One region of the Thermobacillus sp. genome, then DNA from elsewhere that is predicted to be linked to it. Evidence: a T-box and tRNA genes for the amino acid it is inferred to sense, from the RefSeq annotation. Region 1 holds a T-box; the other holds one or more tRNA genes.
The links. The T-box of region 1 lies ahead of leuS (leucine--tRNA ligase). A T-box ahead of a tRNA ligase gene usually reads a tRNA of that ligase, here a tRNA-Leu.
Positions count from the first base shown of each region.

Region 2: it encodes a tRNA-Leu, which carries the amino acid that the T-box ahead of leuS (leucine--tRNA ligase) is inferred to sense. The anticodon was not compared.

Region 1 is NZ_QEWA01000014.1:4,060-11,146, reverse strand. Features, by position in the region: gene yhbY (ribosome assembly RNA-binding protein YhbY) at 1-51, shown strand, start outside; gene nadD (nicotinate-nucleotide adenylyltransferase) at 84-674, shown strand; gene yqeK (bis(5'-nucleosyl)-tetraphosphatase (symmetrical) YqeK) at 664-1,245, shown strand; gene rsfS (ribosome silencing factor) at 1,245-1,586, shown strand; gene C6W55_RS00610 (CvfB family protein) at 1,583-2,476, shown strand; gene C6W55_RS00605 (class I SAM-dependent DNA methyltransferase) at 2,630-3,391, shown strand; gene C6W55_RS00600 (SPL family radical SAM protein) at 3,788-4,840, opposite strand; T-box leader at 5,017-5,254, shown strand; gene leuS (leucine--tRNA ligase) at 5,322-7,087, shown strand, end outside.
Region 2 is NZ_QEWA01000032.1:59,341-66,427, reverse strand. Features, by position in the region: gene C6W55_RS05985 (YqhG family protein) at 1-533, shown strand, start outside; gene C6W55_RS05980 (hypothetical protein) at 669-1,553, shown strand; gene C6W55_RS05975 (YqzE family protein) at 1,614-1,826, opposite strand; gene C6W55_RS05970 (N-acetylmuramoyl-L-alanine amidase family protein) at 2,003-2,734, shown strand; tRNA gene C6W55_RS05965 (tRNA-Leu) at 2,846-2,932, shown strand; gene C6W55_RS05960 (hypothetical protein) at 2,995-3,207, opposite strand; gene C6W55_RS05955 (hypothetical protein) at 3,298-3,636, opposite strand; gene C6W55_RS05950 (xanthine phosphoribosyltransferase) at 3,731-4,300, opposite strand; gene C6W55_RS05945 (hypothetical protein) at 4,459-5,163, shown strand; gene C6W55_RS05940 (YkvI family membrane protein) at 5,376-6,413, shown strand; gene C6W55_RS05935 (reverse transcriptase domain-containing protein) at 6,591-7,087, opposite strand, start outside.

The DNA.
Region 1 (7,087 bases):
CTGTACCGGGAGTCGAAGGATCACAAGAAGATCGAGCTGCCCCGACCTTGACGGGCAGCCGGCCGAAGGAGCCTTGTGTAGCGATGAAGCGCGTTGGGCTGATGGGCGGCACGTTCGATCCGATTCATATCGGACATTTGCTGGCCGCCGAGACGGCCAGGGAGCAGTGCGGCCTGGATGAAGTCTGGTTCATCCCGAGCCGGACGCCGCCGCTCAAATCGGGCGCGCCGTCCGCATCGGGCGAGGATCGGCTGGAAATGGTGCGCCTTGCGATCGCCGGCCATCCGGCTTTCAAGGCGCTTGATCTTGAACTCCGCCGTCCGGGGATATCCTATTCGATCGACACGGTGCATGAACTGAGCGCGCGCTGTCCCGGCTGCTCGTTTGCGTATATTATCGGAGGGGACCGGGTGAATGATTTGCCGCGCTGGCACCGGATTGACGAGCTGGCGGCGTCCGTCGCATTCATCGGCGTCGCGCGGCCGGGGCATCCTGTCGATATCGGCAGTCTGCCGGAAAGCTTGCGCGGCCGGGTGCGCATCATCCCGATGCCGCAGCTCGACATTTCCTCGTCCGCCATCCGGGCCTTGAGGCGGGAAGGCCGGTCGGTCCGGTATCTTGTCCCCGACGGCGTGCATGATTTTATCGTAAGGAAGGGTCTGTATGGATCGTAACGCGATCATGGAGCGCGTCCGGGCGCAGATGCCCGAGCGGCGCTGGGCGCACACCGCGGGGGTCATGGAAACGGCGGTCCGCCTCGCGGAACGGTACGGCGCGGATCCGGCGAAAGCCGAACTCGCCGCCATCCTGCACGATGTCGCCAAGTACTGGAAGATTGAAGACCAGAAACGAGCGTTGATCGAGAGCGGCGAAGCCGGCGATCTGCTCGAGTACGATCCGCAGCTCTGGCACGCCCACGTCGGCGCTCATGTCGCGAGGCGCGATTACGGCATAGAGGACCCGGAGGTGTTGGACGCGATCCGCTGGCACACGTCCGGACGCGTCGGCATGACGTTGCTGGACAAGGTGGTCTGTCTGGCCGATTACATGGAGCCGGGACGCGATTTTCCGGGCGTGGACCGGATCCGGGAAGAGGCCGGACGCAGTCTGGATCGCGCGCTCGTCCTTGGTTTCGATTCGACGATTTCTTTCCTGCTCGCCAATGGCCGGCCGGTTTACCCGCTGACCGTGATGGCGCGCAACGATTTGATCCGACTTCTCGACAAGGAGGCCGATAACGATTGATGCAAGCCGATGAATTGATGCAGCTCGTCGTGGACGCGGCGGAAGAGAAGAAAGCGCACCGCATTGTCGCGCTGGGGCTGAAAGGCATTTCGCTCGTCGCCGACTATTTCATCATCTGCCACGGCAACTCGGATACGCAGGTGCAGGCGATCGCCGGCGAGATCCGCAAGCGGGCGGAGGAGCGGGGCGTTCCGGTGCGCGGCATCGAAGGACTGGAAGCCGCCCGCTGGGTGCTCATCGATCTCGGCGACGTCATCGCCCACGTCTTCCATCGCGACGAACGCGAGTACTACAACCTCGAGCGGCTCTGGTCGGACGCGAAAGTCGTGGAATTCGCATGAGCCTCACGGCCGGGACGACCGTCCGCCTCGAGACGGTGCGCGAGGCGCCGCCGAACGGATTCATCCTCTCGGACGGCGAGCGCACCGTGCTGCTGCCATACGGCGAGATTGTCGGGGAAAGGCCGAATCCCGGCGATGTCGTGGAAGTGTTCCTATTCCACGACACGCTTGACCGGCTGACCGCGACGACGCGCAAGCCGCTGCTCCAGCTCGGCGGCATCGCCAGGCTGAAGGCGGCCGACGTGCATCCGCGCTACGGCTGCTTCCTCGAGATGGGGCTCGGCCGGCAGCTGCTGCTGCCGAACGCGGAGCTGCCGCGGGAGCGGGAGCTCAGGCCGCGTCCGGGCGACGAGCTGTTCGTCCGGATGACGCATGACAAGTCGGGGCGGATCATCGCCGAATTGGCGGAGGAAGCCGATCTGCAGCAACTGGCCGTTCCCGCGCCGGCCGCCTGGTTCAACCGGACGGTCCGCGGCTGGGTGACGCGGCACGCCAAGGTCGGCGCGTTCGTGTTCGTGGACGGGGAAGCTTTGCGAGCCGGGGTGCTCGGCCTGATCCCGAACAGCGAACAGACGCGGCCGCTGAGGCTGGGCGAAGCGTTCGAAGCGCGCGTGACGTTCGTCCGGGACGACGGCCGCATCAACCTGTCGATGCGGCCGCGCAAGGAGATCGGGCGCGAAGAGGACGCCGGGCGCATTCTTGCATATTTGCGCAGCCGGAATACGGGAGCGATGCCGTATTCCGACGAGACGCCGCCCGATGTCATCCAGCGCAAATTCGGCATCAGCAAGGCGGCGTTCAAGCGGGCGCTCGGCAAGCTGATGCGGGAAGGCATCGTGCGGCAGGAAGGAAGCTGGACTTACCTGAACGATCAACAGGATCAGCCTTAAGCAGCGGGACTGAGGCGGGGAAGAGGTGTCGGGCGATCTCCGCGGAAATGCGGATGCGGTGTCATCGTCGACGCAATTCCGGCGGAGGAAGCCGCCTGCGCTTTCTGCTCCTGAGCGTTTCTTGACGGAACGGCTGATTCGGAAGGAGCCTGTATGCGGGCCTACAGACAATTCGCATCGGTCTATGACCGGTTGATGGAAGATATGCCCTATCCGGAATGGCTCCGGTTCGCCCGGCAATGCTGGGAACGGACCGGCATCCCGGAGACGGTCGTCGATCTCGGCTGCGGCACGGGCAACATCGCGATCCCGCTTGCCAAATCGGGATTCCGCGTCTTCGGCATCGATCTGTCGGCCGAAATGCTGGCCGTGGCGCGCAGCAAGTGGGACGCGCTGCCGCAGCGGTTCTCGGGCGCCGGCTCGATCCGCTGGCTGCAGCAGGACATGCGCGACTGGGAGCTGCCGGAGCGGGTGGACACGGTGCTGTCCTTCTGCGACTGCATCAATTACCTGCTCGAAGAGGAAGATGTGGAGGCGGCGTTCCGCGCGACGCGGCGCGGGCTGAAGGACGGCGGCCTGTTCCTGTTCGACGTTCATGCGCCGCGCCAGCTCGAGCGGTATGCGGAAGAGCAGCCGTTCACGTTCGACGAGCGCGATATCGCCTACATCTGGACGAGCGAGTACACGCCGGACAGGCGGGAGATCGAGCATCATCTGACCATCTTTGCGCGCGACGGCGAGGACGGCCGGTATATCCGGTTCGAGGAGACGCACGTCCAACGCGCCTATGAACCGGAATGGATCCGCGGCGCGCTGATGCGGGCCGGCTTCTCGCATGTCGAGATGTACGCCGACTTCAGGCTGGAGCAGCCGGACGACAATGCCGAGCGGCTGTTCTTCGCGGCAACGGTGTGAAGCTGACGGTTGGCGCTGCAGCTTGGGGAACGGCAGAATAGCTGCTGTCATCGGAACGACAGAATAACAGAAAAAATTTGGGAAAACGTCCGATTTCGGCGGTTTTCACAAAATAAGTGAATTTTCCTTCTATTTCGCGGCTTCCGGCCTGAAAAGCCATAATAGGAGAAAGAACTTTGCTTATTCAACCCGTTCCGCAATCCGGGAAGCCGACCACGGGTGCCTAAAGCCCGCCATCCATGCCGCATCCCCGTAAAACATCCTATATCCGAAAGGCTCCGGCGATCCCGGGATCGTCATCGCCTTTCGTCTGCCGCGTCCCGATTCGCCGCCGCATCGTGACATGCACACTGCGCCTCCAAACAACAGCCCCGATCCGATACGCACGACTTATCCTCAAAACAGCGTCAACTGCACGGGAGCGCAGCCGTTGCCGGTCATGCCTGCGCCCGGCCCGGGCGTCAACAGATCCGCTCCCGTCGCCAATCTGTCCGTTGCCGATCTGTCCATCGCGTATTCATCCGCCACCATCCCGCCGGAATATCCGGCGCCGCCCGCCAATCCGGTTCGGCCGTCCGCCGGCTTCCGCTTCGTGGCCCCCGGGCCGATCAGGCCGAGGCGGCGAAACTCCGCCTCCACCCGTTCGCGCGCCGGGCGGACGTAGCTTTCCGGCAAGCCCGCCCTGCGGTAATACAAATTGCCGTAAACCGGCGCCAGCTTCGGATAGTGCTGTTGCAGCACGCCGAAGAACCACTGCTTCACTTCCGGCGTCTGCAGCCGCAGGAAATCGATCATCGCCCGGTCCGCTCCGCGGCTCTTGCATGCTTCGGCCAATTCCGCCGCGGTTTCGCGGGAATCGGTCAAGTACGGCAGCATCGGCGCCGCGAACACCGTAACCGGAACGCCGGCGTCGGCCAGCCGGCCGATCGTCTCCAGCCTGCGCCGCGGCGCCGGGCTGGCCGGCTCAAACCGCCGCCAGACCTGCGCATTCAGCGTATGCAGGCTGATGTTGACCGACAGCACCCTCGCCCGGCGCAGGATGTCCAGGTCGCGCAGCACGAGCGGCGAGCGCGTCGTCACGCTGAACGGAACGCCGTAATCGGCCAGCGCCTCGATGCACCCTCTCGTGAGCATCGCCTTCGCTTCCAGCGGCTGATAAGGATCCGTCGCCGTGCCGATCGCCACATGGTCCGGCAGCCTGCCCTGCCGCGCCAGGCGGGCCAGCTGCCTCCGGAGAATGTCCGGCGCTCCCGCTTTCCAGTAAATATGGCGCTGGAACGTGTCGTCCGCCGGCTGTCCCAGGAACGTGTGCGTGCTTCGGGCGTAGCAGAAGCTGCAGCCGTGCTGGCAGCCGCGGTACGGATTGATCGACCAGTCGAACGGCATGGCGGGGACGCGCACCCGGTTCAAGATCGTTTTCGCAGCCATCGGTTCCACGTTCGGTCGCATGTCCGCCTCCAGATCAAAATACGAACATATGTTCCCATCATAACACACGGACCGCCGGCTTGCCAAGCGCCCGACAAACGGCTTCCCGTCCGGTCTCCGCGGTCGGCCGGGACGTCGACCAAACTTGACACGCGCGGTCGGCTGCCCTATAATCGGGATAACCGTTTCATGACCAGATTATGGCTGTGAAGAGGAGCAGTAGTGCGATTCGCACCGGAAGAAGAGAGCCGGCGGCTGGTGCAAGCCGGACCAGTGGGCGCGCGAACTCGCCTCGGAGCCGCATTCGTGAACCGGCGCAATCCCGCGCCGACAGCGATGCCGTACGGCCCGCGTTAAGGGCCTCGAGTGGACAGCGGCGAAGCACGCCGGCTGTCAACTAGGGTGGTACCGCGGGAGAAGCCTCTCGTCCCTGGCAGATGCGCTATGGACGAAGGCTTTTTTAAGTTCAAGGCGGTCAACAACGGAAGGAGACGCTAGCGAGATGGGCAAGGAAGAGAGACAGCACGGTTACGATCCCCGGACGATCGAGCCGAAATGGCAGGCGTACTGGGAGAAGAACAAGACGTTCAAGACGCATGACGACACGAGCAAGCCGAAATTCTACGCGCTCGACATGTTCCCGTATCCTTCGGGATCGGGGCTGCACGTCGGCCATCCGGAAGGGTACACGGCAACCGACATCGTCGCCCGGTACAAGAGAATGCGCGGCTACAACGTCCTCCACCCGATGGGCTGGGACGCGTTCGGTCTCCCGGCCGAGCAGCACGCGCTGAACACGGGCGAGCATCCGCGCGGCTTCACGGAGCAGAACATCAACAATTTCCGCCGGCAGATCAAGTCTCTCGGCTTCTCGTACGACTGGGACCGCGAGATCAGCACGACCGACCCGGAATATTACAAATGGACGCAGTGGATTTTCCTCCAACTGTACAAGAAAGGCCTCGCCTATGTCGCCGAAGTGCCGGTGAACTGGTGTCCGGCGCTCGGCACGGTGCTGGCGAACGAGGAAGTCATCAACGGCGTCAGCGAACGCGGCGGCCATCCGGTCATCCGCAAGCCGATGCACCAGTGGATGCTGAAGATTACCGAGTACGCCGAGCGGCTGCTTGAAGATCTCGAGGAACTGGATTGGCCCGAGAGCATCAAGGAAATGCAGCGGAACTGGATCGGCAAATCGCAGGGCGCCGAAGTGACGTTCGAGATTGACGGGCATGACGCGTCGATCGTCGTGTTCACGACCCGCCCGGATACGCTGTTCGGCGCGACCTACTGCGTGCTCGCTCCGGAGCACGAACTGGTCGAAAAAATTACGACCGACGCCCAGCGTGAGGCCGTCGAAGCCTACCGCGAAGCGGCGGCGCGCAAGAGCGACCTCGAACGGACCGATCTCGCGAAGGAGAAGACGGGCGTGTTCACCGGCGCCTATGCGATCAACCCGGTGAATGGCGCGAAGCTTCCGGTCTGGATCGCCGATTACGTGCTGGGCGGTTACGGCACGGGCGCGATCATGGCCGTTCCGGCCCACGACCAGCGCGACTGGGAATTCGCGAAGAAGTACGATCTGCCGATCATCGAAGTGGTCCGGGGCGGCGACGTGACGAAGGAAGCGTTCACCGGCGACGGTCCGCACGTGAACTCGGGGCTGCTCGACGGCTTGCATAATGAAGAAGCGAAAGCGAAGATGATCGAGTGGCTCGAACGGGAGGGCAAGGGCCGCGCCAAGACGACGTACCGGCTGCGCGACTGGCTGTTCAGCCGCCAGCGTTACTGGGGCGAGCCGATCCCGATTCTCCACCTCGAAGACGGCACGATGAAGCCGGTACCGGAAGAGGATCTGCCGCTGCTTCTGCCGGATCTCGACGAGATCAAACCGTCGGGTACGGGGGAATCGCCGCTGGCCAACGCGACGGATTGGGTCAATACGGTCGATCCCGAGACGGGGAAAAGAGCGCGCCGCGAGACGAACACGATGCCGCAATGGGCGGGCAGCTGCTGGTATTACCTGCGCTACATCGACCCGGGCAACGACAAGGAGCTGGTTTCGAAGGAGAAGGAGAAGTACTGGATGCCTGTCGACCTGTACATCGGCGGCGCCGAGCATGCGGTGCTCCACCTGCTCTACGCGCGGTTCTGGCACAAGGTGCTCTACGACATTGGCGTCGTTTCGACGAAGGAGCCGTTCCGGAAGCTCGTGAACCAGGGCATGATCCTCGGCACGAACAACGAAAAAATGAGCAAATCGCGCGG
Region 2 (7,087 bases), on a different contig from region 1:
GCCGGTTCGTCTGCCTGTTCCAGCAGCCGGACGAGCGGGCGCTTCATCCGTACGATTCGGCGCCCTGCACCCCCTGGCTCGGCGTCAACGTGAAAGTCGGATTCGTCTGCGACATGAAGCGCGAAGAAATGCACGCTTTCGGCGTCTCGCTCGCCACCGGAACGGTTGTCGAACGGTTTTTCGACCGGTTGCAAGGGCTGAAGCTCAGCCCCCGCCTGCCCGCGAACGTGCATGTGACCGGCGCTTCCCTGTCGCTCAAGAAGGCGGCCGACCTGATCGAACAGGCGCTCTTGCAGAAATTGAAAACCTACGATTACGGCTGGGCGGCCGCGGCGAACGAACGGCTGAAGGAAGAGCTCGCCCGGCTTGCGCACTATTACGAGCCGCTGCTCAAGGAAACCGACGACAAGCAGCGGGAGCAGATCGCCGCGCAGTACGAAGCGCGCAAGGAAGAAATTTTGTGGCAGCTGAAGCCGCGCGTCGTCACGGAGATTGTCAACGCCGGCGTGTTCCATTTGTCCGGCCTCGCCTGATTGCGAGAGCTTTCACCGGATTGCGGCAAAAATAGAACGATCGCGCGCGACACATTGCAACAGCCTTCTTGGGGCTTGTCCGATATGATGACACTGCGGCAACCAGGGGGTTGAACGGGAAGGAGGCGCATGAAGATGCAACGAAGAATGATCGGCCTGCTCGCCTGCCTGCTGGCGGCGGCATTGGCGGCGCCGGGCGTCTCGGCGTCAATGGAAGCCGGATACAGGCCTGCGGAGCAAAAGCTGCTCAAATGGCAGGTCGACCAATGGGCACAAGGGTTGTCCGCCCGGCCCGGATTTGAACGGATCGCCGCGGCACAGCGGACGATCGAGCCGCTCGGCCCGGGCACGCACGGCTGGATCGTGCTGTTTGAAGATCAGGGTGAGACCGTCGGCTATATGGTCGTTCACGCGGTGCGGGAAGGCGGCTTCGCGCTGACCGAGTACGGGCTCGGCGACGCGCCGCTCTATTCCGCGGATCTGCTGCGCCAGGGGCTGGCGCGGCTCGGACTTATCGGGGATGATGAGGACGGCGAAGGCAGCGCCGTCGAGCGCCGGTACGCGCACCCGCTCAGCGCGGCCTGGCGGGTCGAAACGGACGACGGCGTCTTCTACCTGGATGCGAAGACCGGCGAGGAACTGCCAGCCGACGACCCGTTCTGGAAAGAGGCGGCGTCGGAAGCGGCGGCGTGCCTCGAGAAGCGGATGCCCGGCGGCGCACAGCCCGCCGGGAGACTGATGCGGCATGCGGAAGTTCCGTCCTTCGATCCGTATGCCCGGCTGCCGTGGATTACGCGCCAGCCGCTCGCCTGGGCGGAGACGGACATCGCCGCGCTGCTGGGCAGCGGCATCGAGCTTCGGCTCGTCGCCGAACGGTTCGACGGCGCCTACCTCTATGTGCTGCCGGTCGTCGCCTGGCATGAATGGGATGACGGCACCGCCTACATCGGCGTGGATCAGGAAGGCCTTCGCTTCATCCCGCAAGCCTGCCTCGAGCCGGCCGCGAAACTGTATGATTGACGAGCCCGCCCGGACACGGCGGCATAACGTCAGGAATCCGCCGCCGGATTCGCCGCCGCTTCATCCGCGCCGGTGCGGCTGTCCCACGCGCCTTGCGCGCCGCTGCATGAGCCAGCCGTACAGCGCCCAGCCGAACCAGCGCGCGAGGAACGGTTCGCGCCGGCTCCGCGCGTCCCTGCGCATGCGCCGGCGGTCCTCCGCCGGCGTCTCGATGTAGCGGACGAGCCGATCCGTCACGAACGCGACATATTCTTTACCGTCTTTGACCGCCATGAGACTTTCCCTCCGAACCTTTGATCCCGCCTGGATCCGCGGCGGGTCCGGCATGTCGTCATGCCGCGTCATGCTCATTATGGCCGGAGCCGGCGCGCGTTAAACCCGCATAAGCCGGCCGACGGGCCGGCAAAACTAACCTGCACCCGCATCTGAACGCGCCGGAGGTCAGAATCATGAACGCGAAAGTCTTGCTTTACGCGGCTGCCGCGGCCGCTGCGACGTTGTTGGCCGCCGTTTTCATGCCGCACGCGACATCGGCATCGCGAAGCTCAAGCCCCGCATCCCCCGCCGCGGACACGCCGCGATACGAGCGCGCGCTGCCCGCGGCCGAAGTGCTGATCGATGCGGGACACGGCGGCATCGACGGCGGCGCCCATTACGGCAGCGTGCTTGAGAAAGACATCAATCTGGAAGTGGCGAAACGGCTCTATCTAGTTCTGCGCAGCCAGGGCATTCCCGCCGTTCTGAACCGGACCGGCGACTACGCGCTGAGCGACGAGAACCGGTGGCATCCTTCCCGCTCGCGGCATCAACGGGACCTGTCGCAGCGCCGGGGGCTGACGGACGAAATCGCCGTGCAGCTCCTTGTCAGCCTGCACGTGAACTGGTCCCGAAGACCATCGGCCAGCGGACCGCTCGTGCTGCACCAGGAGGAAGGAAGAAGCGCGCTGCTTGCGGCCTTTCTGCAGGATGCGCTGAACCGGGAATACGGCAGCCGCAGGCTTCCCAGGGTCGGCAAACCGTACTATCTGCTCAACCTGGTGAAGCGTCCGGCGGTCATCGTCGAGCTCGGGTTCCTGAGCAGCCCGGCGGATCGCGCGAAGCTGACCGATCCCCGCTGGCAGCAACGGCTGGCCGAAGCGGTCGCGGCCGGCATCCGGCAATATTTGTGGACCGCCGGGTAATCCGTGCGGTCCACTTTTTGACTGAAAATTAGAACTTTGTACACGCGGCTTGACTAGCGCCGCTCTCGCATGCTAAGATGAACATCGTCAGTCAACTGAACAACAGCAAACGCGGTCGTGGCGGAATTGGCAGACGCGCTAGATTCAGGTTCTAGTGGTAGCAATACCGTGGAGGTTCAAGTCCTCTCGACCGCACCATAACCGGCAAGCAAACTCCAGGTGAACCTGGAGTTTTTTGTTGCCCGGAATTGCCCCGGAACTTACGCAAGCGGATCGAGGCGCGGCTCGTCCGCCGGCTGGATCCGGTAGCTGCGGCTCACTTTCACCACTCTGCGGTTCGGCCTGCGGATCAGCACATCACGCTCATCCCAGGCGACGACGATGCCGATGACGTCGTTTGCTTCCAGCGCGTCGCGCACGACCCGCACCGTCGTTCCGGCGACGCGGTAAGCATCCAGCTGCGCTTCCGTCATCACGGCTTCTTCATCCTCCTTCCATGTACAACAATGGACCGCGGCAGGGACGGCCCCGCTTCGGTCCATTTCGGGATCATTACAGATGGATTATTCCGGCTGGTGCCCGACATGCTCGGGCGACTCATTCCGCTCGTACCATTCGTCAAGCACCCGGGAGGACATGACGCGGTTTTCAATGTAACCGGCCTGCCGCTGCGTGAATTCTTCCCGCCACGGAATGCCGAGCTCCTCGCACAACTTCACGACGGTGAGCAGTTCCGACCATGCGACATAGCGCTTATACCAGAAAAATTGCGGATGTTCGATCATATAGGGATACAAATCGTCAAATTCCGTATGCTTGCAATCCAGAGCGCGTTCGAAATGTGTCTTGGCATCGGACAACTTCGACTTGAAGAATGAAACGGGCAGCTCAAGCTTCTCCATATCCTTCTGCCTCCCTTCGCTCACTTTTGACTATTATAAAATAATTCAACCGGGAGGAAAAGAGACAGGTGGCAGGCATCGCTGCCAGAAGCCGTCATTCGAACGCGATTTTTCCGTCCGCCAGCGAAGCGATGCGCACGAGCGATTCCACGCGGATTCCCTGCTCGCGGATCAGCCGGCCGCCGGGTTGAAACGTCTTCTCGACGGCGATGCCGAGGCCGGCAAGCTTCGCCCCCGAGCGCTCGATGATGCGGATCAGCCCTTTCGCCGCATCGCCGTTGGCGATGATGTCGTCGATGTACAGCAGGACGTCGTCCGGCGAGAGCAGCTGCCGCGACACCATCAAATCCGTCACAATACCCTTTGTGAACGAAGGCACCCGCTCGCTGTAGGCGTCCGGCTCCGCGAGCAGCGTCTTCTTGCGCCGCGCGAACACGAGCGGCACGCCCAGCGTGAGCGCCGTCGCGAACGCGATCGGGATGCCCGACGCTTCGATCGTGATGACCTTCGTAATGCCTTCCCCATCAAACTTGCGCGCGAATTCGCGCCCCATCTCCATCGTCAGCTCCGGATCGACCTGATGGTTGAGCAGCCGATCCAGTCTGAGCACGTCCGTCGACAGAATGGAAGCTTCCTCGAGTATCCGCTGTTTCAACTGTTCCATGGCATCCCATTCCTTCTGCCGTTAGATCTATGTCATTAAAATTATCATACGGATCATCCGCGGCGCAACAAAAGATGATCCGAATTGCCGGTTTTGTTGAAACTTTTTCCGGTTCTGAATCGTCTACATGTATAGGATAGGGAAAGGTGATGAGGACCATGCGCAACCGCCGCATCGGTACGCTCGCGAAATCGGCCGCGCTTCTGACGCTTTGCATTGCCGCCACGTCCGCCCTCGTCGGATGCGGCGGGCACGGTTCGTCCGGCCGGACGGAGCGGACGCCGGAGCAGGCGCCCGGCGCCGTCTCGGAAGATCCGGCGGGCGGTTCGGATCAAGGCGCATCCGCTTCCGCCGGTCAGACGACGCCGCATTCGGAAGCGGTCGACGGTACAGCTTCAGCGGCAGACGCATCGGATGCCGCGAATGTGGAGCCGAACGCCGCCGGCCGGGACAACGAACATCGCCAGCCGGACGCGAATGGATGGTACGCGGAACCGCCTGCGCTTCACGGCATCGCCATCGGCGAGCGGGAAGCGGATGTCCGGGAACTCTTCGGCGATCCGTCAGATACATACAAATTGTCCGATCCGCCGATGACGGTTCTGGAATATGACGGTTTCTCGGTCGGCGTCGGTGAGAACGGCCGCGTGCAGTTCGTCGAAGTGAGCGGCGCGAACGTGGCGACCGGCATCGGAGAACTCGCCGTCGGCGACACCGCCGATGAGACGATGAACGCCCTCGGCGAACCGTCCCATGCATCGGACACGGTGCTGCTTTATGAACGGGACGGCGTCTCGCTCAAATTCGATTTTGACCCGAATACGAAAAAGATTGCATCGGTTCTGCTGTTCAAGGAGCGTTGAGACGAAAGCCCCGGCATCGATTCTGCCGGGGGCTTTGTTTTTTTGACGGAAGGCTCGTCATGCCTGTCCGCTTCCGCGCATACACATGAGAAGGCGGCACCGTTGCGGAAATGCGCCGGAAGCCCTCCAGCGGCTGATCTCCTGCGCACCGGCTGAACTCCTGCGCCATTTCCTCTCGGCCGCCGCAATTCCTGCGGGACGGGGGCTTCGCCATGAGAGCGGTCCAAGCAATCCAAATCGCCTTCACCTTCATCGGCACCATCGTCGGCGCCGGATTCGCCACGGGACAGGAAGTGCTGCAATTTTTCACCCGGTACGGCATCTGGGGCACGGCGGGCATCCTGCTGTCATCCGTCCTGTTCGTCTGGATCGGCGCCCGCATGATGCTGGCATCCGCCTGCATCAAAGCCCACTCCTACGAAAGCCTCAACCAGGCGCTGTTCGGAGAGCGCTGGGGAACCTGGGCCAGCCGGTTCATGCTGGTTGTGCTGCTCGGCGTCAACGCGGTCATGCTGGCCGGCGCGGGCGCGATTTTCAAGGAACATCTCGGCATTTCCTACCAGACCGGACTGCTCGTCACCATCTTCCTCGTCTTCCTTCTGCTCCGGAGAGGCATGAGCGCAGTGCTCGCCGTCAACTCGATCATTGTGCCGGCGATGCTCGTCTTCACGCTGCTCATCCTGTGGGACACCATGCACGGACCCGGCGCGGATCGCTGGCTGACGATGCGCAACGACACGCCGCAGCTTGCCGCCTGGGCGTCCCCCCTGCTGTATGCGGCGTTCAACCTGTCGATGGCCCAGGCGGTGCTCGTGCCGATCGGCAGCCGCATCGGCGACCGGAAGACGATCATCGCCGGCGCGTGGCTCGGCGGCATCGGCATCGGCGCGATGCTGCTCGTCGCCCATATCGCGCTGGCCGCCCGGATGCCCGGCATCGCCCAGTTCGACATTCCGATGGGCGGCATCGCCCGCGAGCTCGGCTCTCTGCTGCAGTGGATTTACACGTTTCTGATTTTCGCCGAGATTTTTACAACGCTGCTGTGCGACATATACGGCCTCACGCTGCAGCTCAGCGCCCGTCTCGGCTGGCCGGATCAGGCGATCACCGCCGGTCTGCTCACCGTCTGCTGGGCGGGCAGCCAGATCGGCTTCGGTCCGCTGCTCTCGACGCTGTATCCGCTGTTCGGCGCCCTCAGCCTCGGATGGCTGTACCAGATCATCCGCAGGCCGGGCCTGTCGGGGGCATGATCGGCTCGCAGGCCGGGGGCATGGCAGTCTGCGGCGGGCGGGAAGCGGTTCACGCGTGTCCCGCCGTATTTGCCGCCGCCCCCGCGATATCAGCCGCGCCGTCCAACGCCGCTATACCGCCGTATTGTCCACGCGATATCGCCATGCCGTCCACACCTGCTATCCCCCATACCGTCTTCACGAATCGCCGTGCCGTCCCCGCCATAACAGCGCCATCTCTTCCGTTTGACAGGCCCCTGCCCTGTATCTGTCCGCGCTTGCCCTGCGATGTAGAGTAAAGGGCTGGGGGACCAGCCCCTCCTCATCAAACCGTACAAGCGGTTTTCCCTCATACGGCTTTCCGACGTTCTTCACCTTGCGCAATACGTACTTCGCCACGTGGTAGCGGACCGCAGTCTGGCTTCCCTCAGGATCTCGTAGAAGCGGGATCGTCTCAGCGACCACTTCTTGTACTTCTTCCGGCAGAAGATCATGAGCCTCTTGATGAGGTACCAGTCGATCTTCGCCAGAAATCGGTTGGCCGCCCCTAACCAGATCATCCGCATATCGCACCAATGTTCCCAAATGGGCGAATCGCCTTGCCCGGATGGTATCGAGGCAGTTCAGGTAGATATTGGCCAACAGCGGCGAAATGACACCGCCCTGCGGGCTCCCGATCTCGGATTCATGAAACT